DNA from 4 places in the Bacillus sp. MUM 13 genome. Region 1 is predicted to be linked to each of the others. Evidence: riboswitches for the same ligand, from Rfam matches in the RefSeq annotation. Region 1 holds a riboswitch; each other region holds the start of a gene.
What was found. Region 1 has a riboswitch for S-adenosylmethionine ahead of mtnW (2,3-diketo-5-methylthiopentyl-1-phosphate enolase). Riboswitches for the same ligand answer to the same signal wherever they lie in the genome.
Positions count from the first base shown of each region.

Region 2: linked by a shared signal. The riboswitch ahead of BIV59_RS16090 (methionine biosynthesis PLP-dependent protein) and the one ahead of mtnW (2,3-diketo-5-methylthiopentyl-1-phosphate enolase) in region 1 are both predicted to bind S-adenosylmethionine.
Region 3: linked by a shared signal. The riboswitch ahead of BIV59_RS08280 (LLM class flavin-dependent oxidoreductase) and the one ahead of mtnW (2,3-diketo-5-methylthiopentyl-1-phosphate enolase) in region 1 are both predicted to bind S-adenosylmethionine.
Region 4: linked by a shared signal. The riboswitch ahead of BIV59_RS20785 (bifunctional homocysteine S-methyltransferase/methylenetetrahydrofolate reductase) and the one ahead of mtnW (2,3-diketo-5-methylthiopentyl-1-phosphate enolase) in region 1 are both predicted to bind S-adenosylmethionine.

Region 1 is NZ_MLYQ01000074.1:17,734-26,154, reverse strand. It holds gene BIV59_RS16865 (FixH family protein) at 1-376, opposite strand, end outside; gene BIV59_RS16860 (hypothetical protein) at 429-707, opposite strand; gene BIV59_RS16855 (DNA alkylation repair protein) at 788-1,036, shown strand; gene BIV59_RS16850 (MarR family transcriptional regulator) at 1,093-1,458, opposite strand; gene BIV59_RS16845 (CobW family GTP-binding protein) at 1,691-2,602, opposite strand; gene BIV59_RS16840 (hypothetical protein) at 2,995-3,600, shown strand; gene BIV59_RS16835 (cupin domain-containing protein) at 3,896-4,429, opposite strand; gene BIV59_RS16830 (methylthioribulose 1-phosphate dehydratase) at 4,448-5,074, opposite strand; gene BIV59_RS16825 (2-hydroxy-3-keto-5-methylthiopentenyl-1-phosphate phosphatase) at 5,078-5,734, opposite strand; gene mtnW (2,3-diketo-5-methylthiopentyl-1-phosphate enolase) at 5,731-6,975, opposite strand; SAM riboswitch class I at 7,042-7,191, opposite strand; gene BIV59_RS16815 (pyridoxal phosphate-dependent aminotransferase) at 7,369-8,421, opposite strand, start outside.
Region 2 is NZ_MLYQ01000067.1:64-7,613, reverse strand. It holds gene fumC (class II fumarate hydratase) at 1-361, opposite strand, end outside; gene BIV59_RS16095 (glycerate kinase family protein) at 519-1,670, opposite strand; SAM riboswitch class I at 1,851-1,965, shown strand; gene BIV59_RS16090 (methionine biosynthesis PLP-dependent protein) at 2,048-3,160, shown strand; gene metC (cystathionine beta-lyase) at 3,157-4,347, shown strand; gene ppsA (phosphoenolpyruvate synthase) at 4,617-7,220, opposite strand.
Region 3 is NZ_MLYQ01000027.1:18,607-27,027, reverse strand. It holds gene BIV59_RS08290 (ABC-F family ATP-binding cassette domain-containing protein) at 206-1,762, shown strand; gene BIV59_RS08285 (ATP-grasp domain-containing protein) at 1,841-2,791, opposite strand; gene BIV59_RS08280 (LLM class flavin-dependent oxidoreductase) at 2,830-3,879, opposite strand; SAM riboswitch class I at 3,977-4,083, opposite strand; gene BIV59_RS08275 (class I SAM-dependent methyltransferase) at 4,167-5,360, opposite strand; gene BIV59_RS08270 (response regulator) at 5,728-6,360, opposite strand; gene BIV59_RS08265 (sensor histidine kinase) at 6,353-7,399, opposite strand; gene liaF (cell wall-active antibiotics response protein LiaF) at 7,396-8,127, opposite strand; gene BIV59_RS08255 (PspA/IM30 family protein) at 8,224-8,421, opposite strand, start outside.
Region 4 is NZ_MLYQ01000122.1:532-8,288, reverse strand. It holds gene BIV59_RS20795 (MOSC domain-containing protein) at 1-320, shown strand, start outside; gene BIV59_RS20790 (class I SAM-dependent methyltransferase) at 408-1,016, opposite strand; SAM riboswitch class I at 1,304-1,404, shown strand; gene BIV59_RS20785 (bifunctional homocysteine S-methyltransferase/methylenetetrahydrofolate reductase) at 1,633-3,477, shown strand; gene metH (methionine synthase) at 3,470-6,928, shown strand; gene BIV59_RS20775 (polysaccharide deacetylase family protein) at 7,028-7,757, shown strand, end outside.

The DNA of each region.
Region 1 (8,421 bases):
ATTCCTTTTTAGGCATTGCATGCATCCCTTCTGCTGTTACGTGCGCAATGATGTAATAGGTCCCTTGTTCAGAAAAGTTTTTTTTAATTTCATAGTCGCCTTTTTTATTTGGCTGTACTTCAATTGTTGTATGCTTATTCATTTGCGAATTCCAAATCTCGAATTTTACTTCGTCAGCCTTTTTCACTCTTTTTCCATTAGAAACAATGTCTGCTTTAAAATCCACCGTTTTATTGATATCTGCTATTTCCGGATTGATTGTAACCTTAACATCGAGCATATTTGGCATCTCTTCGGCCATTTCCTGCTTGTTGCCGGAACACCCGCCCGCAAGCAAAAGCAGGCCAATCAACCAGCATAAGCGTATCTGTTTCATATCCAGCCCTCTTTTCCTGTGATTTTCCTGAAAACTGCAGGTCAGGTATTATCTATTTTTGAAGCGTCTTCATTTCCTCGATGTACAGAGAAAGCAGCACCTGTTTTTCATCTGCTGTCAAGGCTTCCGACTCTGCTAATCTTGTAATGCTGAGATAAAATTTTTCATAGCTCGACTTTCTTGTTCTTGGATGTGCATTTTCATCAAGAAGTTCCCGGCGTATCAGCTCACTTACTATTTCTTCAGGCTTTTGTTCCTTTTTACGCAGCTGCCGGTTATTCCAGAGCTTTAAATATGAGGAAAGCAGCTCTTCGCTAGGTATATTTGTCATTAGAAATTCCTCCTTTTTGGCGGCTTTGTACATAAAACTCAGACGATTTGCAAAAACTTACAGAAAAAGGAGTGAATAACATGCCACAGGTATATCGATGTCCCGGATGCAAAACCAATAAATCCAGATTTAACATGATTCAGCAGGTTTCAGTCCCTGTTAAAAAAGATCCTCATACTGGGGAAATCGTCTCTGAATATTCCAATGATGCTCTTGATCCCTTCCATTTGCCTTATAAAGGGCCAGAATTAAAGGTTCAATGCGCGACATGCGGAATGATAGACGAAGAAAAATCCTTTGCTGCTTTCGGGAATATGGACATGCAATAAATTATTAAATACGAAATAAAAGCGGCATTAGCCATCACTGCCTAATGCCGCCATTTTCATTTAAACTTTTTGATTAAATGCAGCAATGATGTCAATTCATCTTCTGTAAATGTTCCGAATTTTTCATGAAGGTATTCGGTCTTTTTCTTTTCCAGATTATTGATGAGGTTTACACCTTCTTCTGTCAAATCGAATGTGACAACTCTACGGTCACTTTCCGTTCTTTTTCTGAGAATCAAGCCTTTTTTCACTAATGATTCCGTAACGGTTGTGATATGGCTTGCAGAAACATCCATTTCCTTTGATAGCCCTGTTGCATTTTTTATTTCAGAAAAAGCTATATTTTTCAAAACAAGAAATTCACTGCTATTAATGGATTCACCGTAAATGACAGATAACTCTTTACGCATTGTTCTAAACATATTCTTGAATTCTTTTTCTAAAAGATATAATTTATCTTGTTTTAAAATGATAATCATTCCTTTAATTTTATATGAAGGCGATATTCTAAACGCTTTAAGTATAAAGGTAAATAGGCCATAAGTGTAGTATTATCCTTCAAAAAAAAATAAACCAGTATTGATTGGTTTATTTTTCTATGATTTTCGCCCTGCCCCCGGATTTTATCCCCAGTTTTTTACTGGTTTTTTACAGTTACCCGAGATTTTCCAGCCCTTCCACGATTCCTGCTTTATCAAGTTCTTCACCGATGATAACCAAATTCAAAGGCAAATTCAGCCCTTCCTGCAGAAAAAGCGGCATTCCATAGGAATATTGAAACAGATATGGATAATCAGAATGTGAAAATTTGATGTAGCCCTTCATTCTGTATATGGTATCAGGAAGGCTGCGCAGCCATTCTTCAAATTCCTGCTGTTTTATTGCATCTTTGAACCGGTGCACTAGCGCCTCAAGCTGCAAACTGTGCTTGGATCCTGAAATTTTGGAAGCATCTTTTGGCTGCATATTCATGTTCCTGATCATATCCAATGAAATACTTGCCTGGCTGGTTAGCAGGCAAAAGGCCTTTGGATTAATATCCTGAATGCTAAAAAGGATTTGGCCTGCATCAATTTCACTGACAAGATCCTGTTTATTCAGCAAAATCAAATCAGCATGGCGAATTTGCTCGAAAAGAAGCTGCCGGAGATGAGGAGGAAGCTTTTCTCTGTCTTTCCACCTTAAGAGGTCAACCACTCCAACAATCCCTTTGTATATAAGCTGATCTGCAAAGAGCGGCGACATGATGCTGTCGAGCACTTCCACCGGATGGGCTGCACCAGTGGTTTCAATATAGATGGAATCTAAATCATTGGAAGATAAAAGCTCATGCAGCTGCACTTCAAGCTTGTCCTGAATACTGCAGCAAATGCACCCGTCAAATAATTCTTTAAGAGGAACATCCTCCCCGATCAAACCAGTATCCACAGATATGCTGCCTAATTCATTAAGCAATACCGCAATTTTTCTGCCTGCCTTTTTTTCTTCTTTTATTATATTTCTCAGCAGCGTTGTTTTGCCGCTGCCCAGGAAACCGCCAAGTATGTAAATTTCTGTTTTCTTCATTATTTTTCTCCTAATTCTGTTTCTTTATTACCCTTTATTTTAACATATTCCTGCATGCAGTGAATGCGGCATTTATCTGATATGGCTTTATATTCTGGGGGACTACTTATTTTTAGAAGATTTGGTTTGGATGAAAATAGTATCCTGTCTTGAAGCGATTAATATCTCCGTAAACCGCTCATATGGAATAAATATCCATAAATTGTTCAATTTGTGCTATAGTGAAAAGAAAAAGCATTTTAGCTTTTAAATTTTACTGAAACAACAGCAGACTGCATTAACTATACAAGTTCAACAAATATGTATTCCTGCTCAGTAATAAAGATGTATTTGGGCATTAACGATCCTGCTGCAGCAAATGATTATGAAGGAATCATTAAGGAGCTGAACAAATGAATAAGGGAGCAAAAATCATTACTTCCTTTGTTTTGGCTTTAGGGGTGTTATATGGGTGTTTTTATGCCCGCAATCTTCATGCAGCTCTGAAAACAGTAACGGCTGGTGCAAAATACACCGCTCCTGAAAATGTGAATCACTTTATTATGGAAGCAGAGTTAATAGCCAAGGTTACTAAAGTGGATGAAAAGAATGTGGCAGAAGTTATTCAAAGTTTATCCGATTCAAGTTTAAGTTTTGAAAGTCCATACACAGAGTCCACTTTTAAAATAGAAAAAATTTATCAAGATGCTAAATCAAAGTTCAAAGTAAATGATGAAGTGATTGTTCAGGAATTTGCCGGATATACTCAAAATAAATTAACAGGCCAAAGAACCTTCTATACTTCTGAGGACTATGAATTAACCAAAAAAGGGGATTCATACCTAATAGGTGTAAGAGAAAGCAAATCTTCTAAAGGAAAGTATGTGTGGATTGGGCATATATTCGGGAAATACTCTCTGGAATCCGCTGATGCGAAAAAGGTTGAGTCTCACATGAATCGGGAGGTATTAAAGGAATACAAAAAATTTGAACACGAGTTAAAAGGAAAGTTTAATTAATTTCAGGCAAACCCTATACGAATCTTTAATAATTTTAGGACAATAGTTCTCATAAACTATTGTCCTCTTTAGTTGTAATGTATATGTTATACATTATTTGCAGAGTTTTCTGTGTCGTACGTTAAACAGGCAATACTCACTTTACACATGTTTATCCAGACCCATGAAAGACTATAAGAATGAATAGGAATATGCTTTTAAAGAATCTGCCGGAACTTTAAAAAGAGTAAAGGAAAAGGCCGTCCATCCCTCTTTTTTGGGGACGGATGGCCTTTTGGCTTCCGATATGTTTTATTCAGGCCTGGATTTCTTCTTTTTCATAGATTGGCACCCAGCCTTCCGTTGTTACAAAAATACGGACAGCCACAACTTTGCGGTCCTCCTGAAGGGTAAAATAATGGCGGACAGATTCCGGTACGCTGATTAAATCACCAGGATCCAGATTCACATCGAACCATGTACCTTCTTTTCCTTCAATGGCAAATAAGCCATGTCCGCTTACAATAAAACGAACTTCGTCATCTGAATGATGGTGCTCTTGTTTAAAATTGCTGAGTAAGGCGTCAAGATTTGGGGTAGAATCCGAAAGTGTAATCACATCATGGGATTTATAGCCCCTTCTATTGGAGATTTCCGTGATTTCTTCTTGAAAGGACTGAAGAATCTCATTCTTTTCTTCATCAGTAAGCTGAAATTTTTCCCTTAATTGCTCTGGAAGTTTTTCAATATCCCAGTTTTCATAAATAACACCCTCGTTTTGCAGAAAAGCATGTACCTTTTCCCTTCCTTCAATCAATTCAGCTTTTCCATGAATTTTAATGCTCGCCATGTATAATCCCTCCAATTTTTATAATGAAACTGCATATGCAGCCTGCTGCCTTAATAGCAGATGATACTGAAAAAGAAATTCGCTTGCCTCAAGATACTTCTTTGCTTCCAGCGGTGTCCTTCCCCATACTGTAATTCCATGATTGCGGATCAATATGGCACCGGCGGAGCTTTCAATAAACTTCGAAAATTCCGTTGAAAGAGCAGGTATATCCGCATGATTATGCACAATCGGAATTGTGAACTCTGCATCTTCCTCCCATCTTCCAGTGGCTTTGATAATTTCATGGTCTTTGAAGGTCACTTTTCCTTTATCTGCGTAAAGATCTGAAATGACGTTATTTTCCACGGTATGGATGTGGAGGACACAGCCTGCATCGGTTTTTCTGTAGATTTCCGTATGCAAAAGAGTTTCAGCAGAAGGCCGCAGCACTGTTTCTTCAGCCGGCAGGCCATTTTCATCTGCAAGCAGAAAATCTTCACTGGTCCTCTTTCTTTTATCCTTTCCGCTGGCAGTAATCAGAAAGGTTTTTGTTCCTTTTACCTTGATGGAAAGGTTTCCGCTTGTTCCCATAAACCAGTCCCGTGCGGCAAGTTCATCCTTGATATCAGCAAGCTCCTGCCATTCTTTTTCATAGATACTCATACACTAAGCCGCCTCCAGTTTTAGCTTAAGGATATTTATACAATCAAAAAATGTTTGAAAGGGCTGATAGCTGATTCCTTCTTCCCTGCATTTTTCAATCAGGAAATCTCTTGCTAAAACCAAATCTGCTTCTTTGGCTGCTTCAAAGTCAGTGATAGAATCGCCAATGACAATTTTATAGGTATCAGCTTCCGAGATCTTCCTCATGATGGAAGGCTTGCAGCAGCCGCATCCATTCTGGCATTGGTCATCACAGGAATTCGGCCATTCTATCTTAATGTTTTCCTGTTCAAAGACCGCCTTATTGCAGTATAAAAGATCCAAATCCAATATATTTTCAAGCAGTGGTTCAATAAAGAAATCAATCCCGCCGCTGACAACGTATAAAGGGATCCTGTTTTGCCTGGCAAATGCAACAAATTCCCGGAATCCGTCACGAATAACAGCACTGCTTTTGACAAATTCGATAATGTCCTGTTCAAGCCCGCTATCGAGCAGGGAAAACATCTTTCCAACACCTTCAGAAATGCTCACTTTCTGGGATAGTACATCATCTTTTATCGATTCCCAGCCTTCGGGAGCGAATTCTTTCATGATTGCGATAATGTTGTCGCTGTTCGTGATTGTTCCGTCAAAGTCGCAAAAAATGATTGGTTTCATAGTCTCTCAGGAACACCTCCCCACAAATCCAGGGCTTTCCGGAGTTCCTGATGATCCCTGGCAGCATCTTCAAGCTTTATACCGTTTAACGAAGCTTCTACAGCCTGGCGGAATGCCTTGCCGCCGCCTGCTGCTCCATCCGGATGGCCATGCACTCCTCCGCCTGCATTTATCACGCAATCCTTCCCGAAATCCTCCATTAAATGCGGCACCATACCTGGGTGGATGCCCGCTGACGGTACCGGAAAGGCTGTATTCCATGGTTCTTCCTCTTTTGTCAGCTGACCGGCGAGCTCAATAGCAATGCTCCGGTCAAGCGCGACATTTCCATATGGTGATGGAAAAAGCGATAAATCAGCTCCAGCATACCTGACAAGCTTGCCTAAAAGCAGCGGATGGGAAACTCCGTAAAATTCCGAAGATGTCAATGAACCGCTGAATGCAGGATGTACCATGATGGGAAGGGAGACATCCTCCAATTCTCTTAAACCCTGTAGAACGTCTAGCCCATATGAAAAGACATTGAATAATAAAGCGTCAGCACCTGCTTCAGCAGCCATCCTTGCTTTATCGGCCAAGGCGAATGTGCTGCCTGTCAGATTGACAGCATATAGTGTCCGCTTTCCTGTTTCTTCGTAGGACTGACGGAGCACTTCCTTTCCCTGGATGATCCGGTCAAGAAAAGGCGTCTGATCGTTTTCAAACAGAATTTCATCATCTTTTACTAAATCAACGCCCCCTTTGGCTTGGGCGCTGAGCTGGCTTTTCAGATACGAAAGATCTCTGCCGATGACTCCTTTAAATATACTCATAACCAGCGGCCGGCCAAACACATCCAGTTTTTCGCGAATCCCCTTTATCCCATATCGCGGACCTGGGAAGGATTTTCTCAAATCCCCAGTTAGTTCAAGATCCAATAACTTTATTGCGCCGTCCAATGAGAGTTTACCGAAGACCGTTGTCAATATTGCCGGAAGATCAGCCGAAAAATTGAGAGCAGGATAAGCAATTTTAATGATGGAGCGAAATGTTTTTTCACCAAAATAATGATTAACATTTTCTCTCTGATCCAGCTCTTCTACAGACAAGACCCTCCCTTTATGCTTTTTGAGCTGCTCTTGTTCCAGGAGGGGCAAATCTGTCCACGTTCCTACTGTTAATCCAAGGGCAATTCCCTCTGCCTTTTTTTCGTGATTTCCTTTTGAATCATGGACCATATATGTTGCTATAACTTCACTCACAGTTTTCACTCCCGGATGTAAAAAATAAAAAAACCTCTTCAGAAAGAAGAGGCCTTTTGAGCCATCTTCTTATCTTTCAGCAAAAAGCTGCAAGAATTAGCACCGTGCCTTGCGGATTTTTCATCCGGCGAACATATTCGCCCCATTTTACAATGGTATTACAGTCGGTTGCCGGGCTTCATCGGGCTAGTTCCCTCCACCTGCTCACAATAAGAAAATGAAATATTTTAATTAATCATGTTTTTTAAATTGTTTAATAATTCATAATCGGAGTATGACAGGAAATTTATTTCTTGTCAATCACTTTCGGAGTTCCATTGTAAAGAATTTGCTGTGCCGCTGCTGCCTGTTATATTCCGTTCTGGCCAGCTGCTTTAAAACACGCATTAGAAGTTAAAATAAATGTAACGCATCTATTCTCCTGACAGCCTCCAAAAGCCTGTCTTCATCGGTGAGCAGTCCTGCCCTCACATAGCCTTCTCCGTATACCCCAAAACCTGCTCCTGCTGCCACTGCAACATGTGCATGCTGAAGCAGGTAATCTGAAAATTCCTGTGAAGTAAATCCCGCTGGAACTTTGAGCCATGCAAAAAAAGAGCCATCTGGCGAAGATACATTCCACCCTATAGAACGCAGGCCTCCGATGAATGCCTTTTTCCGGGATTCATAAATGTTCACCAGTTCTTTGACGCATTCCTGGGAATGCAGCAGCGCTTCTTGTGCAGCCTCTTGGATAGCCGGGAATAAGCTCACATACATATGATCCTGCAAAAGTTCAATCGCTTCTATGACACTGGAGTTTCCTACAGCAAAACCCACACGCCAGCCGGCCATGTTATAGGTTTTGGAAAGTGTATATATTTCAATGCCAATGTCCTTGGCTCCCTGTGTATGAAGGAAGCTCAGAGGTTTTTTTCCGCCAAACCCGATGCCGCCATACGCAAAATCATGAACGACGCAGATGGAGTGCTTCTTCGCAAGCTTTACTGTTTTCTCAAAGAATTCTTCTGTAGCTGCTGCACCCGTCGGATTATTTGGATAGTTTAAGAACATCAGTTTTGCCAAATCGAGTGTATCTTGGCCGATTCCATCATAATCTGGCAGAAAACCGTTTTCCTGCAGAAGCGGCAGGGTTTTGATTTTGGCCTGCGCCATTGCTATCCCGGACATATAATCAGGGTACCCGGGATCTGGAACCAGCGCTATGTCACCTGGATTCATCAGGCATTGCGGCAGTTCTACAAGCCCCGCTTTTCCGCCGAACAGGATGGCAACTTCTGAATCGGGATCAATTTTGACATTATATTCTCTTTCATAAAATTCTGCTGCAGCTTCTTTCAGTGACCGAAGCCCTTTGAATGGCGAATATTTATGATTAACAGGATTTTCGGCAGCCTGCTGCAGCTTTTTAATAATATGCTGGGGTGTTGGCATATCCGGATTTCC
Region 2 (7,550 bases), on a different contig from region 1:
CGTTTTCCCGCAGCCACTCATTCCCTTTGTTAGCAATTACTTCATTCACATTCATATTGCTTTGAGTGCCGCTTCCAGTCTGCCAGACAACAAGGGGAAAGTGGTCATCAAGTGCTCCTTCTAGAATTTCACCGCAGACTTTTACAATCGCTTTCATTTTTGCCTGAGATAAATCTCCCAGCTCATGATTGACCTTAGCTGAGGCTTGTTTTACATATGCAAAAGCCTGGATGAGCTCTATCGGCATTCTTTCATTTCCGATTTTGAAATTATTTCTGCTTCTTTCAGTCTGTGCTCCCCAATATTTATCATAAGGAACCTGTACTTCACCCATAGTGTCTTTCTCTGTTCTGAATTTCATGGAATTTCCTCCCGTCTCCACTGTTAAATAATTTTTATATACCATGCCAAAAAAGGTTACTCTATCTACTTTCCCAAAATTCAGCATAAACGAACATGTATTTAATATTTAAAAGCTTTGCCCTCTATTCTCGCTTTCATTATCGTATAGAAAAATATCATGATTTAAACCGGCTGCATGCTGACATTTTTAACACTGCTGCAATATTGGCTGCAGTTTCTTCAAGATGCCTCTCTGCCTTGATAAAGGCATCCTCTCTGCTGATAATTCCTGGAACTATGCTGAAAACGGCATTTATTCCCTGCTGAGTAAACTCTTCGCTGTTATATGAAACATTGCCGGCAATAGCAATCACAGGAACGTTAAAAGTCCTGGCAAGACGAGCTGCACCGATTGGTGTTTTTCCAAGTAGAGTCTGATCGTCAATCTTGCCTTCACCTGTTATAAGGATTGAAGCATCTCTTATGTGTTCCATCAGATTGACCGCTTCTATAATGATTTTACTGCCTCTTTTAAGCTCAGCAGGCAAAAAGGCAAGCAATCCTGCTCCAAGGCCTCCGGCTGCACCGGAACCAGGCACATCCTTTACCTTTTTTCCAAGCTCCTTTTCAATGACCGCCGCATATCTTTCGAGATTATTATCAAGAAGAACAACCATTTCCCGATCTGCCCCTTTTTGTGGCCCGAAAATTGCTGAAGCACCTTTTTCTCCGGTTAAGGGGATGTCTACATCACATGCTGCTTCCACCCTGATATGCCGCAATCTTGGATCTGCATCGCTTAAATCAATGGAGCAAAGCTTTCCGAGAGCTCCACCCCCGTCTCCAATTTCCCTGCCGCTCTCATCCATAAGCTTTATTCCTAGCGCTTTTGCCATCCCTGCCCCTCCATCATTAGTGGCACTTCCGCCAATGCCAAGAATGATATGCTTTGCTCCCGCGTCCAGGGCAGCCAGTATCAATTCACCAGTACCTCTGGTGGTCGTATACAGCGGGTTTCTTTTTTCATAAGGAACAAGATGGATGCCTGAAGCTGCAGCCATCTCGATTACTGCTTTTTCTCCATTTCCGAAAATCCCGAATTTGGCATTCACCCTTTCACCTAGCGGCCCGGTGACTTCTTTTTCAATAATGTTCCCTCCTGTTGCATTTATAAGTGCCTGTACCGTCCCTTCCCCGCCATCTGCTAATGGGACCTTAATAATTTCAGCAGATTTAAAGATGCGGCGGAACCCCTTTTCTATAGAGTCTGCCGCCTGCATTGCAGTCATGCTTTCCTTGAATGAATCAGGGGCAATGACAATTTTCAATAAAAGCCCTCCTTTCGATCTTTCTATCTATATCTTTTTATTAAACACTTTGAACTTAAAGTGATGCCTCATAAATTCCTGAATTTGCTTCACTCTATTGCAGGGAAGATATATTTATATTAGTTGACATTACCCTATTTGTGTAGTAAATTCTAAACTAATAGAATAATTAGAATTTATTTCTTATCAAGAGAGGTTTAGGGAATTGGCCCGTTGACGCCTCAGCAACCTTCATTGCCCAGAACAATGAAAAGGTGCTAACTCCATCAAGTTTTAATAACTTGAAAGATAAGAAGAATGGCTTCCAATGTACTGTTAAAAGTCTTCTTCTTTAAGAAGGCTTTTTTATTTTATTCAGCTTAAGGAGTGGTGAACCTATGTACAATATTGACACATATCTGGCACAAATCGGAAATCGAAGCGAAAAAGAGACAGGAACTGTGAATGCTCCCATTTACCTTTCAACAGCTTACCGCCATGAAGGCATTGGGCAGTCCACAGGATTCGATTATTCCCGTACCGGAAATCCCACGAGGCAGATCCTCGAAAAAACCATAGCAGATCTTGAAGGCGGCGATCAGGGCTTTGCATGCAGCTCAGGCATGGCAGCAATATTGACGGTATTGTCGTTATTCCAATCCGGGGATGAGTGGATTTTATCCAAGGATTTATACGGAGGAACATATCGATTATTGGAACAGGGGTTCAAGAAATGGGGGTTAGTCTGTAAATACAGAGATACAAGCTGTCTGCAGAGCATTGAACATTCCATTACACCAAAGACTAAAGCCATTTTTATAGAATCCCCCACTAATCCTCTAATGGAAACAGCGGATATCGAAGCTATCGGCCAGCTGGCGGAACAGCACGGTTTGCTTTTAATCGTCGACAATACCTTTTATACACCGCTGATCCAAAAACCTATCCCGCTTGGAGCTCATATCGTCATCCATAGCGCTACAAAATATCTTGGCGGACACAACGACGTGCTGGCAGGGCTTATCGTTGCTAAAGGGAGAGATCTTTGCACTTCTCTCGCCCTTCACCATAATGGGGCAGGAGCTGTGCTGAGCCCATTTGATTCATGGCTTTTAATGAGAGGCATGAAAACACTTTCTCTTCGGATGGCCCGCCATGAATCCAATGCAAAAATCCTTGCTGAATACCTGTCCAATCACGAGTCCGTTTCAGAGGTCCTTTATCCCGGCAGAGGCGGTATGCTTTCTTTCAGGTTAAATGATGAGTCATGGATCAATCCTTTCTTAAAAGGACTTTCCCTTATCTCTTTTGCAGAGAGTCTCGGCGGAGTTGAGAGCTTTATAACGTATCCTGCAACACAAACCCATGCAGACATTCCAGAAGAAATCAGAACAGCGAATGGGGTTTGTAATAGGTTATTGCGTTTTTCAGTAGGAATTGAAGATCCCGGCGATTTAATAAGTGATTTGAATTATTCTTTAAATTATGTAAAACAGGAGGCCCTATTATGACATCTGAAAATTTTGCTTTTGAAACTTCTTTGATCCATAATCGGCATAAAATTGATCCGGCAACAGGTGCAGTCTGTGTTCCGATTCAGCATGCCTCAACTTACCATCAATTCGATATTGATCAATTCGGCAAATATGATTACAGCAGAAGCCTGAATCCGACACGGGAGGCACTTGAAGAGATTATTGCTGAATTAGAGGAAGGAACCAGGGGCTTTGCTTTCTCATCCGGAATGGCGGCCATTTCAACTGCGTTTCTTTTATTATCTTCAGGCGACCATGTCATCATTTCAGAAGATGTATACGGAGGGACCTACCGGATGGTGACAAACGTTTTGAACCGGTTTGGAATCCAGCACACTTTTGCCGATATGACGAATCTTGAAAGCATCAGATCTGCAATCCAGCATAATACAAGGGCTTTTTATATTGAAACACCTTCTAATCCTTTGCTTAAGGTAAGCGATATAAGGGAAATCAGTGCCATTGCCAGGGAAATTGGCGCCTTGACATATGTGGATAATACATTTTTAACTCCCGCTCTGCAAAAGCCTCTTTCACTTGGTGCTGATATTGTTCTCCATAGTGCAACGAAGTTTCTTTCAGGCCATAGCGATGTTGTTGCAGGACTTGCGGCCGTCAAAGACCCGGAAATAGGTGAAAAGCTTTCATTTTTGCAGAATTCATTTGGAGCAATTCTGGGTGTTCAGGATGCATGGCTGGTCATGAGGGGAATTAAAACCCTCCATGTAAGAATGGCGCATTCCATGAAGTCCGCACATAAAATGGCTGAATTTCTATCTTCACTGCCTGCAGTTAAAGCTGTCCATTACCCAGGCCTCCCGGATCATCCTCAGTACAAAATCCAAAGCGAACAGGCCAGGGGAGCAGGAGCCGTGTTATCATTCGAACTGCAAAATGAAAGCCTGCTTCGTTCCTTCGTCAATCAGCTCCAGCTGCCCGTTTTTGCTGTAAGCCTTGGAGCCGTTGAAACCATCCTTTCCTATCCTGCAAAAATGTCACACGCAGCAATGCCTGATGAGGAAAGAGAAAGTCGCGGAATCTCAAAAAGCCTTTTGCGATTATCCCTTGGACTTGAAAACTGTGATGATTTAATCCGCGATTTCACTTTAGCCCTGCAGCAAAGCGAAAAGGAGTATTTACAGACAGCTGTTAATGAAGGCTGAATATAACAGGACATAGAATACTGCAGCATATGCAGTATTCTTTTATGAGGGCTTTTTGAACAAAAAAATGGCTGCATAAGGCAGCCATTTATCCCTGAACAATCGTATCCAATAAATGAACTTCTAGCATTCTAAAATTATAAAATTCGCTCCCCTATGTTTTGGAAGTCAAAATGGACATTCTAGCATTCCGCCATGAGGACTAACAAACTGTTAAAAAGTCTCCATTTAATAGCAGCGCAAAGGGGCAATTTAACGTATTTTCGCGATTACAATCGTTCAATAAACCCTTCTGTTCCATGAACGCGGATTCGTTGTCCATCTTTAATCAGTTTAGTAGCATTTTCCACTCCTACCACTGCTGGCAGGCCATATTCTCGTGCAATCACTGCTCCATGTGTCATTAATCCGCCCACTTCAGTGACTAAGCCTTTTATGGATACAAACAATGGTGTCCAGCTGGGGTCAGTAAAGGCGGTGACTAATATATCTCCTTCTTCAAGATCAGCATCTTCCATGTTTAAGATGACACGCGCCCTTCCCTCTACCACTCCGGAAGAAACAGGCAAACCTGCAATCGCTTCGGCTGGAAGGTTTTCTCTTTGATACTTGCCTGTAATAATTTCACCTTCCGATGTAATAACACGCGGAGGAGTCAGTTTTTCATATAATTTATAATCCTCTTTCCGCTTTATGATTTTCTGGCGGTCCAGCTTTTTTGTGCGTACGGCTTCGCTGAATTCTTCAAATGTGAGATAATATATATCTTCTTTTTCATGAATAATGCCCGCTTGCACCAGTTGTTGGGCTTCTTTCAGTAAAGCCTGCTTATAAACGAAGTAGCGGTTAATCATGCCGTATTTGGGATATTCACGATACCCGATGAAATTCCGGATAAGCCTGATCATTCGCTTTGCTTCTTTGGCTTTTTGTTCACCATCGGTTAATTGGTTCAAACGTTCTAATAACTCTTGTTCTTTTTTCAAAGCAGCATGCCTGCCTTGCTCGAATTTGCACTTTCCGGCATTAGCTTCAAAATTTTTGATGTTACTGAGAATTATGGAAACAAGGGTAACTGGCTTTTCACTCCAGCGGGTTTTTGTGATATCGATTTCTCCGGCACACCGCATTCCATATTTGCTGAGAAAAGCATAGAAAGCGTCTCTAGCTTCCTTACCGCCATCAAACTTAACCAGTTCATCTAAAAAGTGATCATCATTTACTTGGTGTAAATATTCAATTACTTCCGGATAAGGACGAATTACATCTGCAACGTCCAAAAGTGCAAGACCCATTTCTGAAGTAATATTGTTTGGTACAGATTGAGAAAGCGTGTCTGCTGCATTTTTTTCACCTAACCACACATTCATTTTTTCATTAATCCAGGTTGTAGCATTTATAGCAGCCATAAATACAGCAGAACTTTGCGGGTCAAATAAAATTCTCTTTAATTCTTGGATATCTTCCAGGATGAATGCAAATAAATCTGATCCTGATTTGTTTTTAATTTTTTGTTTTAATTCTTCAATGGATGTTTGGCTGCGCTTAATCAAGTCAGAAACAATTGATGGATTGTTTTCGATTTGTGCCAGCATATCTGTATTGTTGCCTCTGCTCGGACTCGGTGCTTTATTATCATTTGGTAACGATTTTATAAAATCCCCTCGCTCAATGATGTTCATAATCGCGTCTTTCATGAGCGGATCGTGTTGTCCCATGGCATTTAATAAAATATTTCTGCTGGAAATTGAAGCCAGTTGTTGTGTGACATCAACAAACAGTCTTCCGCCAGCTTTACGCATGGGTGCTTGAGTCGTTAACAGAAAAAAAGACAATCCCAATGGTTTTATGGCGTCTGTCATCATTTGTTGATGACCAACAGATATATAGACATGATTTCCTTGGTCATTCACTTCAGGGGCAGGGAAAAGAGTCGTGATTGGACGGCTCTGGACAATATAAAATGTATCATCAGCCAAACACCATTCAATATCTTGGGGACAGCCAAAATAAGATTCGACATGTCTACCGATTCGTGCCAATTGTAAAATTTGCTGTTCAGTAAGTGCTTGGGTCTTTTGCTGGTCAGTGCTGATTGGCTTTCTCTCTGTTCCGCCTTCTTTTCTTCCATAGACAGCCAATTTTTTTGATGCTATCCTCATTTCAACGATATGATGATCACGTACTTTGTAGCAATCGGAAGCTGCCAAGCCTGAGACAAGTGCTTCTCCAAGTCCAAAACTGGCCTCGATCGACAGCAGCTTACGGTTAGAAGTAATAGGATCAGCAGTAAATAAAACCCCTGAAGCCTCGGGGAAAACCATCTTTTGAACGATTACGGATAAATAAACCTGTCTGTGGTCAATTTTATTTTGTATACGGTATATTACCGCCCGTTCCGTAAATAGAGAAGCCCAGCATTTTTTTATATGCCGCATGATTGCTTCTTGTCCAATGATATTTAAATAGGTGTCATGTTGACCAGCAAATGAGGCATATGGCAAATCTTCAGCAGTCGCACTAGAACGTACTGCATAAGCATCTTTTTCACCCAATTTCAAAAGATAGTTAGTAACTGCACTATCAACATCGGAAGGAATTTCTGCTTCTATCAGGATTTGCCGAATTTTCCTGCTGATTTCATCAATTTGATCCCGATCCTCTACCTTAAGCATTGTTAGTTGATCCAACAATGTTTGATATGTTTTGTTTTGTTCAATGGCTATTTGATATCCAGCCGTTGTAACGCAAAATCCTTCGGGTACTTGTATTCCTTGAATTTTTGACAATTCTCCTAGATTTAGCCCTTTTCCTCCAATGAGCATGAGCTGTAATTTTTCCATTTCCTGAAAACCGAGAACTAAAGAATTCATTCTATTTCCCTCCCCAAGGAATTTCCGTAAAGTTCTATTGCATTTTAGCAGTTGTAAACGAGAACAAAAAGTCTATTTTTCCCTTTTTTTATGTGCTATAATTATATTAGGGAAAGTTTAGCCTTTTACGATAAACTCACCTTATAATTCCTGCGTATATCCCCTCTTATGTGCCTATAGCCCACAATAAATATGAATTCCTTCAGATATTCCTGCCTATGTCCATACAAAAAAAACCGCCAAAACGGCAGCTGTTCCAAAACTTATCCATTTTTCCTTTGTTAACTACTTACTAAAAATAGGCTCTTTTTTTAGGCTGTTTTCGCAGAC
Region 3 (8,421 bases), on a different contig from region 1:
TTTTGCCAATTGAACCCCTGTAATCAGCAAATCACTTTTACAAAGCATATGATTCAACAATTATTTCCCGAGAAATTTGTCGATTGGTGCTTCCTTGCTGTTTCTGGTATTTTTGGGCGGACTGGCAAGCAAGGATAGCAATCTATCACGGATTTTAGTAAGATGGACTATGGATGTGTTAATAAATATTGGAGGTTCACAAATAATGAGCTTACTTTCTATAGATAAATTGGGCCATAGCTTCGGCGACCGTACATTGTTCAAGGATGTTTCCTTTCGTTTAATGGCTGGTGAACATGTTGGCCTGGTCGGTGCGAATGGCGTCGGCAAATCTACTTTAATGAATATCATAACCGGACATTTAATTCATGATACAGGGCGGATGGAATGGACTCCGGGCGTCGTATACGGATACTTGGATCAGCATACCGTGCTTACGAAGGGAAAGACCATCCGTGATGTTTTAAGAGATGCCTTTCTTCCGCTATTTGAAGAAGAAAAGGCCCTGAATGAAGTCACAGAGAAAATGGGGACAGCTTCTCCGGAAGAGCTTGAAGAGCTTTTGGAACAGATGGGTGTCATTCAGGACAAGCTGGAAGCAGGGGGCTTTTACAATCTTGATATCAAGGTAGAAGAAGCTGCACGCGGACTTGGCCTGGATGCCATCGGACTTGACCGTGATGTTTCTGCTCTTAGCGGCGGGCAGCGGACTAAGGTTCTGCTTGCCAAGCTGTTATTGGAGCAGCCTGAGGTTCTTTTATTAGATGAACCTACCAACTATCTGGATGTCGAGCATATCCGCTGGCTAAGCAACTATTTGAAGGAATATCCGCATGCCTATCTTTTAATTTCCCATGACACGGAATTTATGAATGGCGTAGTTGACGTTATCTTTCATCTGGAATTCTCCAAACTGACTCGTTATACAGCTACCTATGAAAAGTTCCTGGAATTAGCTGAAATCAATAAAAATCAGCATATCCATGCCTATGAAAAACAGCAGGAATTCATCAAGAAGCAGGAAGATTTCATAGCGAAAAATAAAGCACGCTATTCAACAACGGGCCGCGCAAAGAGCAGACAGAAGCAGCTTGAGAAAATCGAACGGATCGACCGTCCTGAAACGGCCATGAAGCCCACCTTTGATTTTAAAGAGTCGCGAGGAAGCAGCAGGTTTGTGTTCGAGGGTGAAGCATTAGAAATTGGGTATGACCGCCCGCTCTTCCCTAAGCTTACAACAACGATTGAACGCGGAGACAAAATTGCAGTGGTCGGAAGCAACGGTGTCGGGAAGTCCACACTGCTAAAAACCATTCTCGGCAAAATTAAGCCCATTAGCGGCAAGGTCATCCTTGGCGATTTCCTTTTCCCTTCTTATTTCGAACAGGAAGTGAAAGCTGCAGGCACCACGCCGCTTGACGAAATTTGGAATGCATTCCCGAGTCTGGAGCAGCCTCAGGTAAGAGGAATCCTTGCAAGGGTCGGCTTGAAAAATGACCACATAACCCGCCCGCTGAACCAGCTGAGCGGAGGTGAACAGGCGAAGGTCCGCTTATGCAAGCTAATGCTGACAGAAAGCAACTGGCTTTTGTTTGACGAGCCGACCAACCACTTGGATATTGTAGCTAAAGAAGAGCTTAAGCGCGCCATGAAAGCCTATAAAGGCACTATTGTCCTTGTCTGCCATGAGCCTGATTTCTATGAGGATTGGGTGACAAAGGTATGGAACGTGGAAGATTGGGCGAATGAAGGCCAAAGCTGACTCTTTTATAGCCTTAACTGCATAAACAAAAACCATCTTTGGGTGCTCCAAAGATGGTTTTTGTTATATATGAATATCTTATAAACGGGCTGGTTCAACTATTTTCAATTCATTGCCCAATAGCCTGGCTAATTCCAGCATGCCAAATTTCCCTGCCGCTTTTTCTGCATCGCTGTTATAATTTGTATTTGTATTAATGTCATATGTGAAGATTTCCCCTTCACTGTTTCTGATAAATTCAATCCCGGCAACAGCAATTTGATTTTCTTTCAGGAACGTTTCGTATTGCTCGATAATGGGCTCCCGGAAACCTTCAATAACCTGGAATTTTGGCTTTTCAGGAACCTCCTCCCCAACAGGGCAGAATAAATCGCCAATCTGGCATGCGTCCGCCGGGCACAGCTCAAAGCCCTCAGATGTGTCGACACGGACAGCATACACAAATTTTCCGCCAACAAATTCACAGCGGGTGATATATGGCTCAGGGGATTTGATATATTCCTGAATCAGTGTAATGCCATCGACCGGTTCTTCAAAATCAGGGCTATCCACATATTGCTTCAGTGCATCAATGGAATGGAACAGCTGGACCCCAAGTCCCTTTCCGGCACGGTTATGTTTGGTGATAAAGGATTCTGCACCCAACTTCCCGGCTGCTTCTATAATCATATCTCTCCCGGCTGCAGCGATGGTTTTAGGTGTTTTAATGCCATGGCTTGCTAGTGCCGTGTATTGATTGACCTTGCTCACTTCCAATCGGAGAGCCCGGCTGCCGTTCAGGACCTTCCGTCCGTGCTGCTCAAGCCATGCCAAGACCGACTCGGTAAGTTCAGGCGCAAAACGGTGGCCCCTTGTATGGGAAGAAGCGCTCATTCTGCTGTAAAACACGCCTTCCGGCGGCTCCTGGGATAAGTCCACCAGTCCATGGTCAAGATGCCACTCTTCATAAGGCAGGTTCAGTTCATTCAATCTGTTTGTCAGATGCTCTGTCCATTCGCTGTTTTCGTGAATGATGTAAATTTTGCTCATTATTATAGCCTCCTGTTATAAGCTTCAAAACTTGACCGTCAGGCTTTTGTTTTTTGGCGTTTTTTCTCCACAAGCGGTTTTACCTGTTTCGCGAAGCGCTCCATTTCTTCCAGCTGCGGTGAAAACTGAAGCAAAAGCAAATCTACTCCCGCTTCTTCAAATTTAATGATACGCTCTGCAATCTGTTCTGGAGTCCCAATAAGGTTCGGGCGCAATCCCCTGTTGGAGACCGAATAATCATAAAGCTTGACCTGCTGCTCAAGCTGCGACTTATTAACGAAATCATTATATCCGGCATATGCACTGGATTCTTTAACATCCGTAATTCTCTTAAGTTCTTCCTGTGCTTCTTCTTCACTGTCCCTGCAGATTACATAGGCGGCCAATCCAAAAGATGAGAAAGGCTGTTTTCCTGATTCTGCCCGTCTTTCCTTCATTCCTTGAATTTTACCCCTGATTTCTTCAACTGTTCCGCCATGCATCACATATGCGTCACATTTTCCCGTTATCACCTGTTTGCCGCGTTCACTTTCACCGCCGGCATATAGGATTGGATTAGGCCGCTGCACCGGTTTTGGGCTTAAATGGGCATCTTTGATATCATAGTACTTTCCCTTATAGGAAAAGACATCTTCTTTCCATAAGCCCTGAATAACATCAATGAATTCTTCCGTGCGGTCATATCGTTCATCATGGGCCGTAAAGATCCCTCCATACTGGCGAGCCTCTTCCTCCCACCAGGCTGAAACAATATTCAGCGTGAATCGGCCATTGCTTATCTGGTCGATATTCGCCGCCATTTTTGCTGTAACAGCCGGATTATGGAATCCAGGCCTGACAGCGGTCATAATTTCGATTTTTTCGGTCACAGCAGCAAGCCCTGCTGCTGTAGTCCAGGCCTCAAGCGAATCTTGTTCAGGCCCTTTTATATCATTCAAGTAAAGTTCAGCAATCAATGTCGTATCATATCCCCACTGTTCTGCAGCCTGGATGACAGTCTTGGCATATTCAAAGGTTGGCGGCATGTTTTCATCATCTACATTTCGAAGCCATCCGCCAAAGATGGGAAGCCAAAATCCAAATTTCATCTCTCTATCTCCTTTTCCATTCAATTCTGCCTTCATCTTGAATAAAAAAACACACAAAAAAACTTCCCCCGATAAGAAGAAGTTTCGATTTATCCCCTGCTTATCTGCCAGAGTGCATGACTCTGCTGGAATTGGCACCATTCTGACTGTGTCAGCGGCTGCCGGGCTTCAAAGGGCCAGTCCCTCCACCTCTCTCGATAAGTACTATTCAATTTTTACATAAATTAATCCTACTACGAACCTTGGTTATCCGTCAACTTTATTGTTAGATAATTTTCAATAATACATTAATATGTTTTTTCACAGACAAGTGTGTAGGTTTTTGGAAGCCCGATATCGTGGATTTTATGATTCGGCTCCTCCTCCAGCACCTTAATTACAAGTCCTGATTGGCCAATTGCCGTAATCAGCTCGCCTATGGACCATTTTCTTTGGACCACATTTGACAGGCTTTCCTGCTCTTGCTCGGGCATATGCTTGGTAAATGCCACTCTATTATTTTCTATCTGTGAATCAAAATAATTGCCGGTTACTTTATGTTTTTTTCCTGAAGATGAAATCAGCTTCGTTGAAATAGGATGAAACTCGTGAAGGACAAATCTTCCGCCCTTCTTCAGCAAGCCCCTGATAACCTCTGCTAACGGCTGAAGGTCGATTACATAATGCAGAACGCCAAGCTCCATTAAAACAAGGTCATATTTTCCGCCAAGCTCTGCTTGAGGCAGCGAAAGAACATCTGAAACGATATAGTTTATATCGACTCCGCAAGAAGCTGCCAGTTCTTCTGCGAATGCTTTATTTTCTTTTGAAAAATCAGCCACCGTAACCTCTGCACCCAGTAATGCCAGTGCTGCTGCTTTCACTCCATTTGACCCCATCAAATGGGCTACTTTCTTTCCATTAAGATCACCTAAATACTTATAGAAGGGATGCAGCCTCCAAGCAGGGTTCTGCCTGATCTTTTCTGCCATGTCTTCCGGGCGCCCGTACCTGTTAATAAGCGCCAGATAATTATTCTGGTTCCAGGCCTGCTCATTATGCTCGGTGAATCCCTGCTGCTGCTTCAATAGATGGGCATGGATGCTGCTGCTGAATCTATTCATTTCTTTATCGTATAAATGGCTGTAAAGTGAACGGCACCAGATCTCTTCGCCGCCATGCGGAATGGCTATCCGGTATGGATCTGTTTTAACAGTGGTATTGTAAAAGAAGCTTATTACCGCTTCTATTTGGTTGATCTTAAGATGAAACTCTGCCTTTTCCGGGGTTTTCACGAGTTGAGAAGGCTTGAAGGTTTCAAAAAGGCTATATGCCTGCTGAAGCAGATCCCATTGTACGCTTACGGTTATTTTATCTTCGTCCTCCAGAATGACCCCCTGCAGCAAAAGTGCTGAAGCCCCGGTAAATTCATAGGGTATTCCCGCATGGTTTAAAAGAGAGCCTATGTGAAGGATGCCCGTATAATAAGTGTTGTCTTCCATATCCTATCCCCCATTTTTGTCAAAGCCTGTTTCGTTCTCATCCTGCTATAGCGGGTCATATATTTCCGCTTAAAAAATCTTCATTTTATGTAAATGCTCTTTTCTTAAAGATTGTTGTTACTTAAATAGTTCTGCGAGGAAAATCCATTGTTAAAGCAGGTTGATTGGAGCGGAAGGTGCGGAGACTCCTGCGGGATCAGCGTGACAGGTGAGACCCCGCAGACGACGCCTGGGAGGCTCAGCACACGCCCCGCGGAAAGCGAAGCACCCTGGAGCGGAAATCAACCCCTTGTTCCATAGCAGCAAAGTTTACGGAAAGAGCCTATTTAAAAGAGCGCTTTTAATAAAGAGTCTCCAGTTTTCCCTGTTATTTCACCAGTGCATGCTTGAATGCATAAATGACGGCCTGTGTGCGATCCTGCACTTCCAGTTTGCTCAAAATATTGCTGACATGCACCTTTGCTGTTTTCAGGGCAATATATAGTTCGTCTGCGATTTCCTGATTGGTTTTCCCCTGTGCGATCAGCAGCAAAATTTCCATTTCCCTGTTTGTGAGCTGTTCATGGAGAAGCCGCACAGCTGGTGTTCTCATTTTTTTCATCATCTTGCCTGTCACTTCCGGTTCCAGCACGGAATGGCCATGGAATGTAGAACGCACTGCCTCTGCTATATCACTTGCCCTTGAGGTTTTCAGCATATAGCTGGAAGCTCCTGCTTCAAGAGCCGGGTATACCTTTTCATCATCCAGAAAACTTGTGACGATAATGACTTTTGCTTCCGGCCATTTATCGATTATCAGTCTGGTTGCCTCAATCCCGTCCATTTCTTTCATGACCAGATCCATTAATATAATATCCGGGCGCAGTTCAAGTGCCAGCCTTACTGCTGCACCGCCATCATCTGCCTCGCCGATCACTTCTATATCAGCCTGCATAGATAAATAAGAAGATACCCCTATTCTTACCATTTCATGATCATCTACAAGCAATACTTTAATCAATATCTTCACCTCCTGAAGAAATTAATGGCACTTTTACTTCGAGCCTAGTTCCTTTATTGATCACACTGACTATTTTCATTGTGCCGCCAATTTCTGCAGCACGCTCCTGCATATTAAGAAGCCCATAAGAACCTGCTTTGGAGTTTTCTGAGCGGAAGCCGCAGCCATCATCTGCAATGATAAAGATAATCAGGCCGTCTCTTGATATTAGTGAAACCTCAAGTGATGAAGCTTTTGCATGCCTTAGAGTATTGGAAACAGACTCCTGAAGGATGCGGAATAAATGATCCTCTATCCCCCTGTCCATAGAAACAGGTTCTATCTTCCATGTGATTTTCATCGGAACTTTTTGAACGAGCTCCCCAAGCAATGAGGTAATGCCCTCTTGAAGGGATTTGCCTCTTAGCGGCACCGGGCGCAAATGAAGGAGGAGTGCCCGCATTTCAAGCTGTGACTGATGAATGACACTCTCTGTTAGCTTAAGCTGCTTCATTTCATTGCTGTCGGTATCCTGCCTGCTTTCGGTTATGGCTGACATGAGCATCGAGGCGGCAAACAGCTGCTGGCTGACAGAATCATGGAGCTCCCTTGCCAGGCGGTTTCTTTCCTGCGAAATAATTTCCTGAATATATTTTTCCTGATCCTTCACTTTTTCATTGGCCAGCTTTTGAACCGATTTGGCCTGTTCAGCGATATGCCTGCGCACATTTTCAAGCTGTGCTGAAATTCTTGCAAACTCCTGAACTTGTGTATTTCCTTCAAATGAAGATGCAGAGCCTTGTGATATTTTATATAACTCGTCACCCACTTCAGCAAGCTGCCTTTTCCAGTAAACACCTGAAATGGCTCCATAAAGGACACCAAGGATAATACTCGCGATCGGCAAAAACAGCGCAAACGGGAAATTCATGATCTTCCTGTTCCATAACAGTGACCAATCGTACAGCGGATATATAAAAAACACAAGTGAAGGCAATAGAATCGACATAGCGAAAGAAATGGCCGCACCCCTGATAATCTGCCTGGTAAGAATGCTCATATCCGTTTCACCTCTAAATCTCCGATAAGCAACGAGGTGATGATGGCAATCTTCTGTTCTGCCTCATTAAATCCAGGTGTCTGGAAAGAAAGAATACTATTGAAAATTTTCCTGTCCGCGTTATTGAACACCGACGTGCTTCCAGCAATGACAGAGTGGTGAATGCTCACTTCCAAATCATACGGAACTAAAATACGGACATTTCCCGCAATACCCCGGATGGAAATAAAGGTGTCTCCTTTAGGAAGAATCGTATTGCTCAAATCAATGACCGTATCACCAATCCCGGTCTGTATGTTCACATCATTCCATTCATATACATGGTCAGGCGTCTTTCTGCCTCCGAACAGCTTGTTTTCAAAAAGGAAATTCTTCTTGATCAGCGGCTCCTGGCCGCGATTCTTAGACTCTATCAGTACCGGATTGATATGTTCCGGATTCTTTTTGGATTGATAAAAAGTGTATAAAAGATAAGCAAGAATAGCTAAAATGAAAAATTTAAAGACCATCATCTGCAGCACAATAACAACCGTACTGAATAGTCCGATCCAAAACAGCATTTTCCCTATTGCACGATGATATTTTTTTTTGCCAAGGTATAAACACCCGAAGGATAGCGGAAGTGAGATGAATAAATCCCCATCAAAAAATACTAATTCTAAAAATAGCAGTACAATGCCAGTTAAAAAAACCCAGCCAATCCACTCTGTTCTATGTTTATTCAACACAGGGCCTCTCCCTTCGCTGATACTGCTTTTTCATTGCTGCATATATTTCAAAAGAGGCGCAGATTTCTGCGCCTCTTTAAGAATACCACGATTGCTTTAAGAAATAGAATGGGTTTCTTTATTTTTCAATTCCTTTTCAAGGCGGGCGATCCTGCCGTCAATGGTTTGATGGTGATAAGAAGAATTAACCGTATCTTCGAGCCTTTCCAGGTATTGCCCCATTTCTTCAAACCGCATAAATGGCTTATCCGCATTGCTTTCTGTATCCAGCACGCTATTGATTTTATAATGTGC
Region 4 (7,757 bases), on a different contig from region 1:
GCAGAAGTGCTGCAGTCCAGGTAACACAAGGAAGGGTGCCATGCTCCACGATTTCTTTTTTCAATAATGAACCTCAATTCTTAAAGCGCATTTTGGACACGTGCTATACAGGTTACTTTGCAAAAATGATTGATGCTGGCACAATCAATGAAAATGATAATATAACTTTATTGCACCGCGCGCAAAAGCCCATTACCGTCTTACAGGCATCCAGAATTCTTCTGCACCAGGAGGGAGGCTTGGCAGCCGCTGAGGAATTGATTTCCGCAGAAGGGCTTGCAGAAGACTGGAAAAAAAGGCTGAAAAAAAGGCTTTCTTAATTTTCCTGATAGATAAACCTTGCTTAAGGGATAAGAGCTCAGTGTTTCTGTTAAAATCAGTGAGCTCTTATAACACCTTGAATTTTTTTAATTCTTTTTGCAATGGGCAGTAACACATACCGTTAATTGTGGCCGGACTTTCTTGAACTTAACAGAGATGCTGCGGAATCCTGCATGAAAGAGTGCTTGTTCAATTTCTATGGCATGGGACAGGGCTTTTTCCCGGGATGCGTCTTCCTCTCTTGGCTGTACAGTGATGGCGATGGCACCTCCATCCTTCATCAAATGGTGAATCCTGATTAATTCCTTCTTCGGATTTTTCCAAAGGGGATAGTTATTAACAGAAAAAACCTTATCGTATCTGTATAATTCCTGTTTAAAATCTGTCACATCCCCGCTGTGTAGCTTAAGCCTTCCCTCTTCTGCATATTTGTAATTTCTCTTTTCTGCTTCCTTAGTCATAGACTCTGAGACATCTATTCCATCTATTTTCACATTATGGTGCCTGCGGAAAATTTCCTTTATCGCATACCCTGGCCCAAATCCAATCTCAAGAAGATAATCCCCGGGCTTTATATTCAATAGGTCAATAGTCCAGCGGTTGATCCTGCGGTTTTCGAACAGCATTATTCTTCCGGCAAGCCTTCCTAATAGCCCGTCTGGCCTGCGGAATTGCTTAGCTAAAATTTCAATCAAAAAAATGCCTCCTTTCTCTTTGTGATTATAGTTTTGTTATTCACTTCTGCAGCTTTTGGTAAACATGGTACTGATTTTTTTAGTTTTTTTTGATCTTAAAAATCCTGTGCTGATATGCACACAGGGATTATAAGATCAAGCGATGGCCAAAGAAAAAAAAGAACGGTACGAGTATTGAACCTGGTTTTTTAGAAGGATATACATACTATTTTCCATAAAGTCTTGAAATTGGCTGCTTAATCATGTAAATTAAATGTAATTAATTTTTTTGAATATTAAAATTACATATCTTATCGAGAGAGGTGGAGGGACTGGCCCCATGAAGCCTCAGCAACCGGCAAATCGCCATGGTGCTAAATCCAGCAAGCAGAAGCTTGATAGATGAGGAGAATGTTTGAAACAGGCCTTCTTCCAAGAAGGCCTGTTTTTATATTATTTTCGAAGGGCATTGTTATGGTTCATTGCAAATTCCAGCACTTTTTTATTGGAATGGATGGGCTTGATTCACAGGGAGGCAGCTCGTCCCTGGAAGTCTGCCGTCAATAGCAGAGAGCAACAGCCAAGTATACAGTAAGCCCTTATAAAATTACACACAGATATTGAAAGCAGGTGTCATATGGATTTCCGGAACGAACTGAAAAAAAGGGTGCTTATCGGGGAGGGAGCCATGGGAACATTGCTGTATTCCCATGGAATTGATCATTGCTATGAGGAGCTTAATTCCACTGACCCAGGCCAGATAGAAACGATTCACAGGGCCTATTTAGAAGCGGGGGCCGATATTCTGCAATCCAATACCTATGGTGCAAACTACCATAAATTGAAGCGATACGGCCTTGAAGATGAAGTAAGCGCCATTAATCGCAATGGAGTTGCCATTGCAAGGAAGGCCTCGGAAGGAAAAGCGTTTGTTTTTGGGACGATTGGAGCGCTGAGGAGCATAAGGAAAAATGATCTTAGCATGGAGGAGATAAAACGCAGCTTTCGTGAGCAGCTTTACAGTATCCTGATGGAAGGGCCTGATGGTCTGATTCTTGAAACTTTTTATGACCTCGAAGAACTGGAGACCGTGCTGCCGATTGCCAGAAAAGAAACAGATCTTCCTATCATCTCCAATGTGACATTGCATGAAATAGGATACATGCAAAACGGCATTCATTTGAATGAAGCATTTCAAAGAATGGAACAGCTTGGTGCGGATGTTGCAGGCATAAACTGCAGGCTTGGACCGCATCATATGATCCGCTCTTTAGAAGAAGTTCCCCTAATGAAGAACACGCCTATATCCGTTTATCCAAATGCAAGCCTCCCTGAATATATCGATGGCAGGCTGATATATGAAGCCGTGCCGGAATACTTTGGCTCAAGTGCCTTAAAACTCAGGGAACAGGGGGCAGCAGTAATCGGCGGATGCTGCGGAACAACTCCGCTTCATATTGCAGAGGTAAAAAAGAAGCTAGGCATTATCCCTCCTGTTACACAAAAAGAAATTAAGGCCAGAAAAATAGAAATTATCGAGATAATTGATGATAAAACACCCGCACTGCACCAGCTTGCCAAAAGAAAACGGACGGTTCTCGTTGAGCTTGACCCGCCAAAGAAACTCGGAATTGAACCTTTTATGATGGGTGCTAAAGCACTTTTGGATGCAGGTGCTGATTCCGTTACCCTTGCTGACAACTCGCTCGCAACGCCGAGAATCAGCAATGCAGCTCTTGGCGTAATGCTGAAGAATCAGATGGGGGCCAATCCTTTGATACATCTGACCTGCAGGGACAGAAACCTGATTGGACTGCAGTCTCATTTAATGGGACTTCAGACGCTGGGGCTGAATGAACTGCTTGTTGTGACTGGAGATCCGTCGAAAATTGGAGATTTTCCTGGAGCTACTTCTGTTTATGACCTTTCTTCTTTCGATTTGATCAGCCTTGTCAAGCAATTCAATGAGGGTTTATCCTTTTCTGGGCAAAGCCTTGGACAGCAATCCCATTTTAAAATTGCTGCAGCATTTAACCCAAACGTTAAGTATCTCGATAAAGCTGTACAAAGGATGGAAAAGAAAATTACCTGCGGGGCACAATCCTTCCTGACCCAGCCGATTTATTCCGTAAACCAGATGGAAGAAGTATATGAAGCGACCAAACATCTTGATACACCTGTTTTTGCAGGCATCATGCCGCTGACAAGTGCCAGAAATGCTGAATTTATTCATAATGAAATACCGGGCATTACACTCCCTGATGATGTGCGCCGTGCAATGGCAGCCGCAGGCAGCAATCCGCTGCTTGCCAGGAATGAAGGGCTTGCCATTGCAAAATCTTTGGCAGATGCGGCGATGGAAAAGTTTCAAGGGATTTATTTAATTACTCCGTTTATGCGCTATGAAATGACCGTAGTGCTGACTGAGCATATCAGGAAGACGGATAGTATGAAATTGGCAGGGGTGACAGCATATGAGTGAAAATCTTCTAGTAAATCAGATGAAAAAGAAAATATTGATCTTGGATGGTGCAATGGGAACTATGATTCAGGCTGAAAACCTCACCGAAGCAGATTTTGGCGGTGAAGCGTATGATGGATGCAATGAATATCTTTCGCTTGCAGCCCCAGAGATTATTTTGTCCATTCATGAAGCATATTTAAAAGCAGGGGCCGATATTATTGAAACCAATAGTTTTGGAGCTACGAGCATTGTGCTGGAGGAATATGGGCTAGATGGCATGGCATATGAACTGAATAAAGCTTCTGCAAGGCTGGCAAGAGCAGCATGTGATAAATTTTCAACAGTCAGCTGGCCGCGGTTTGCGGCAGGCTCGATGGGCCCAACCACCAAAACCCTTTCCGTTACAGGAGGGGCGCATTTTGATGAATTATCTTCCTCTTATGAAGAGCAGGCAAGAGGTTTGCTGGACGGAGGTTCGGATCTGCTTCTAGTTGAAACCTGCCAGGATATGCTGAATGTTAAGGCTGCTTTTTTAGGAATTAAATCAGCCTTTAAGAAATCAGGAAGAACGGTGCCGATCATCATTTCCGGAACGATCGAACCGATGGGAACAACGCTCGCCGGGCAATCCATCGAAGCATTTTATTTATCCTGTGAGCATATGGATCCGCTGGCGGTCGGGCTGAATTGTGCAACAGGGCCGGAGTTTATGATTGACCATATCCGTACACTGTCGGGGCTGTCTCACCATGCGGTAAGCTGTTATCCGAATGCCGGGCTGCCGGATGAAGAAGGCCATTATCATGAATCGCCAGTTTCCCTGGCGGAAAAAATGAAGCAATTTGCCCAAAAGGGCTGGGTCAACATTATTGGCGGCTGCTGCGGAACTACACCAGCCCACATTGAGGCGCTGTCTGCTGCCTTAAAGGATGTTCTGCCAAGGGAACTTCCTGAAAACACCCACAATCACGCGATTGCAGGCATAGAGCCTCTCATATACGATGAAACGATGAGGCCGCTGTTTGTCGGAGAGAGGACAAATGTAATAGGGTCCCGCAAATTCAAAGAGCTGATTCGTGATAAGAAATATGAGCAGGCAGCAGAGGTTGCGAGAGCACAAGTGAAAAAGGGCGCCCATGTGATTGATATCTGCCTGGCTGACCCTGATGGCGACGAATTCGGTGATATGATGGAATTTGTCAGGGAGGCTGTGAAGAAAGTCAAGGTACCCTTAGTTATAGATACTACAGATGAAGCCGTGCTTGAGCAGGCACTGAAGAATTCACAGGGGAAAAGCATCATCAATTCAATTAATCTTGAAGATGGTGAAGATCGTTTTGAAAAAATCACCCCATACATTCATCAATACGGGGCCGCTGTAGTTGTTGGGACGATTGATGAAATGGGAATGGCAATTGATGTGAAAAGAAAACTTGAAATTGCCGGCAGGTCCATGGATCTGCTTGTTAATAAATATAAAATCAATCCTAAGGATATCATCTTTGACCCGCTCGTTTTTCCCGTTGGGACTGGTGATGAGCAATATCTGGGCTCTTGCTCCGAAACGGTAAAAGGCATCCGGAGCATCAAGGAAAAATATCCGCATTGCCAGACGATCCTGGGCATCTCCAATGTTTCTTTTGGCTTGCCGGCAAGGGGGCGGGAAATTCTTAATGCTGTATTTTTATATCACTGCACAAAAGCAGGTCTGGATTATGCGATTGTCAACACGGAAAAATTAGAGCGTTTTGCTTCTATTCCCAAGGAAGAGGTCCGCCTTGCAGAGGAACTGCTTTTTAATACCACGAAAGAAGCATTAGCCGCTTTTACAGAGTTTTACCGCGGAAAGAAAACGGAGAGGAAAGTCAGCAGTGCATTGCTTCCGCTGCATGAAAGGCTTGCGAACTACATTATAGAGGGAACAAAAGAGGGTCTTTTGGCGGATCTTGATACCGCCCTGAAAGAGGGAAGAGAGCCGCTTGCCATCATTAATGGCCCGCTGATGGACGGTATGGCTGAAGTAGGCAGGCTTTTCAACGATAACAAGCTGATTGTAGCGGAGGTTCTCCAAAGTGCAGAAGCGATGAAGGCTGCAGTGTCATACTTGGAACCTCTTATGACTGGGGATACAAGCGCAAAAAAAGGCAAGCTGCTGTTGGCAACAGTAAAAGGCGATGTACATGATATCGGAAAAAATTTAGTTGAAATCATCCTCTCGAATAACGGTTTTGAAGTTGTTGATCTGGGAATCAAGGTCCAGACACAGCAGATTATTGAAGCGGTCCGTACACATAATCCAACGGTTATCGGGCTTTCTGGCCTCCTTGTTAAATCTGCACAGCAAATGGTGATAACGGCACAGGATTTAAAGCAGGCGGGAATAAATGTGCCAATCCTTGTAGGCGGCGCTGCATTATCCCGAAAATTTACAGATTTTAAGATTTCGCCGGAATATGATGGGCCTGTCATATATTCGAAGGATGCCATGGACGGGCTATCAGCTGCGAATATGCTTCATGATGAAAGTAAGAAAGATGAATTTCTCCTTAATCTGGATCAAAAAAGAAACAAAGCAGAACAAAATGCAAAAGCTGTTTCCTTGTTAGAAAGGCCGCAGATTGCCAAAAAGGCCGCATTTATTATTTCAAGAGATGTTGATGTAAAAAAACCTGCAGACATCAGGCGGCATATCTTGAAAAATTACCCTCTGGAATTAGTTTTGCCTTATGTTAATAAACAGATGCTGATAGGGCATCACTTGGGGTTAAAAGGAAAAGTGGATGTACTGCTTCGGGAGGGAAATGAAAAAGCCGCATTTTTAAATGAGCTGATAAATGAACTTGTGGACATGCTGAAAACAAATCCTGAATTTAGCTTAAATGGCGTATATCAGTTTTTCCCTTCCCAAAGTGAAGGAAATAAAATCCATATCTATAATCCTGAAAATCCGGGGGAAGTGGCCGAAACCTTTGATTTCCCCCGCCAAAACGGGGAAATGGGATTATGCCTTGCCGATTATGTTAAACCAGTAAGTTCTGGCATCATGGATTATACGGGATTTTTCACTGTATCTGCAGGCAAGGGAATCAGGCTAAAGGCTGAAGAACTAAAGAAAGAAGGAGACTTCTTAAAAAGCCATGCACTGCAGGCACTGGCACTTGAAATGGCTGAAGGGTTTGCTGAAAGGCTTCACCATATCATGAGAAATGACTGGGGAATCAGCGATCATTTGGATATGACCATGAAAGAAAGACTGGCAGCAAAATATATAGGCCAAAGATTCTCTTTTGGATATCCAGCCTGTCCGGATCTTGAGGACCAGGCTAAGCTATTCAGGCTGCTGCAGCCAGAGGAAATTGGCATCTCACTTACCGAGGGCTTTATGATGGAGCCTGAGGCTTCGGTTTCTGCAGTTGTATTTTCACATCCGCAGGCAAGGTATTTTGATGCAAACAGGGCGGATATCTAAAATGAAGTAACATCCGGACATGGGTATTGCCAGATTTCTTTCTTCTGTGAATGAGTTTCCTCCGGTTGAGCACCTTATGAATAACAAGGGGGAACTGTAATGAAAATCGTTCTGTGTTTCATGATGTTATTTATATGTATGTTAGGGACTGGTCCGGATTCAATTGCAGCAGAAAAAACGGCTGAAGGATTTCAAGGCGGCAATGGTGAAAAACAGCAATGGAAAACTGTGCCTGAGGAGCTGACTCCGCTGGAACTTGCTGACAGAGCCGGCCGGAAAGTGGCCTATCTGACTTTTGATGACGGCCCCTCCCCACATACCCTGGATATTTTAGATATACTTGACCGGTATCATATCAAAGCCACTTTCTTTGTAATGGGAAACGAAGAAAAATATGCAGAACAGGGCTATAAAGAAATGATAAGAAGAGGCCATACAGTGGCATTGCATTCATATACCCATGATTATTCGGTGATTTATCGGGATAAGGAAAAATTTTTTCAGGATGTAAATAGGCTGGAACAGATGCTTCAAAAGAAATACGGAATTACATCCAAGTACATCCGATTCCCCGGAGGAAGCAAAAATAGGGTGATCAGCCAAAATGTCAAAAAGGAAATGATGGATGGCATCCTCCGTGAGCTGAAGGATAAAGGCTATGTGTATTGTGATTGGAATGTTGATTCTACAGATGGCATCAGTCCGGCAATAAGCACAGGCACTATTATAAATTCTGTGCTGAAAGGGGCCCGAAACCAAAAAAAGGCCATTATTCTGCTTCATGATATTAATAGTATGAAAAATACAGTTACAGCCCTCCCGGCCATTA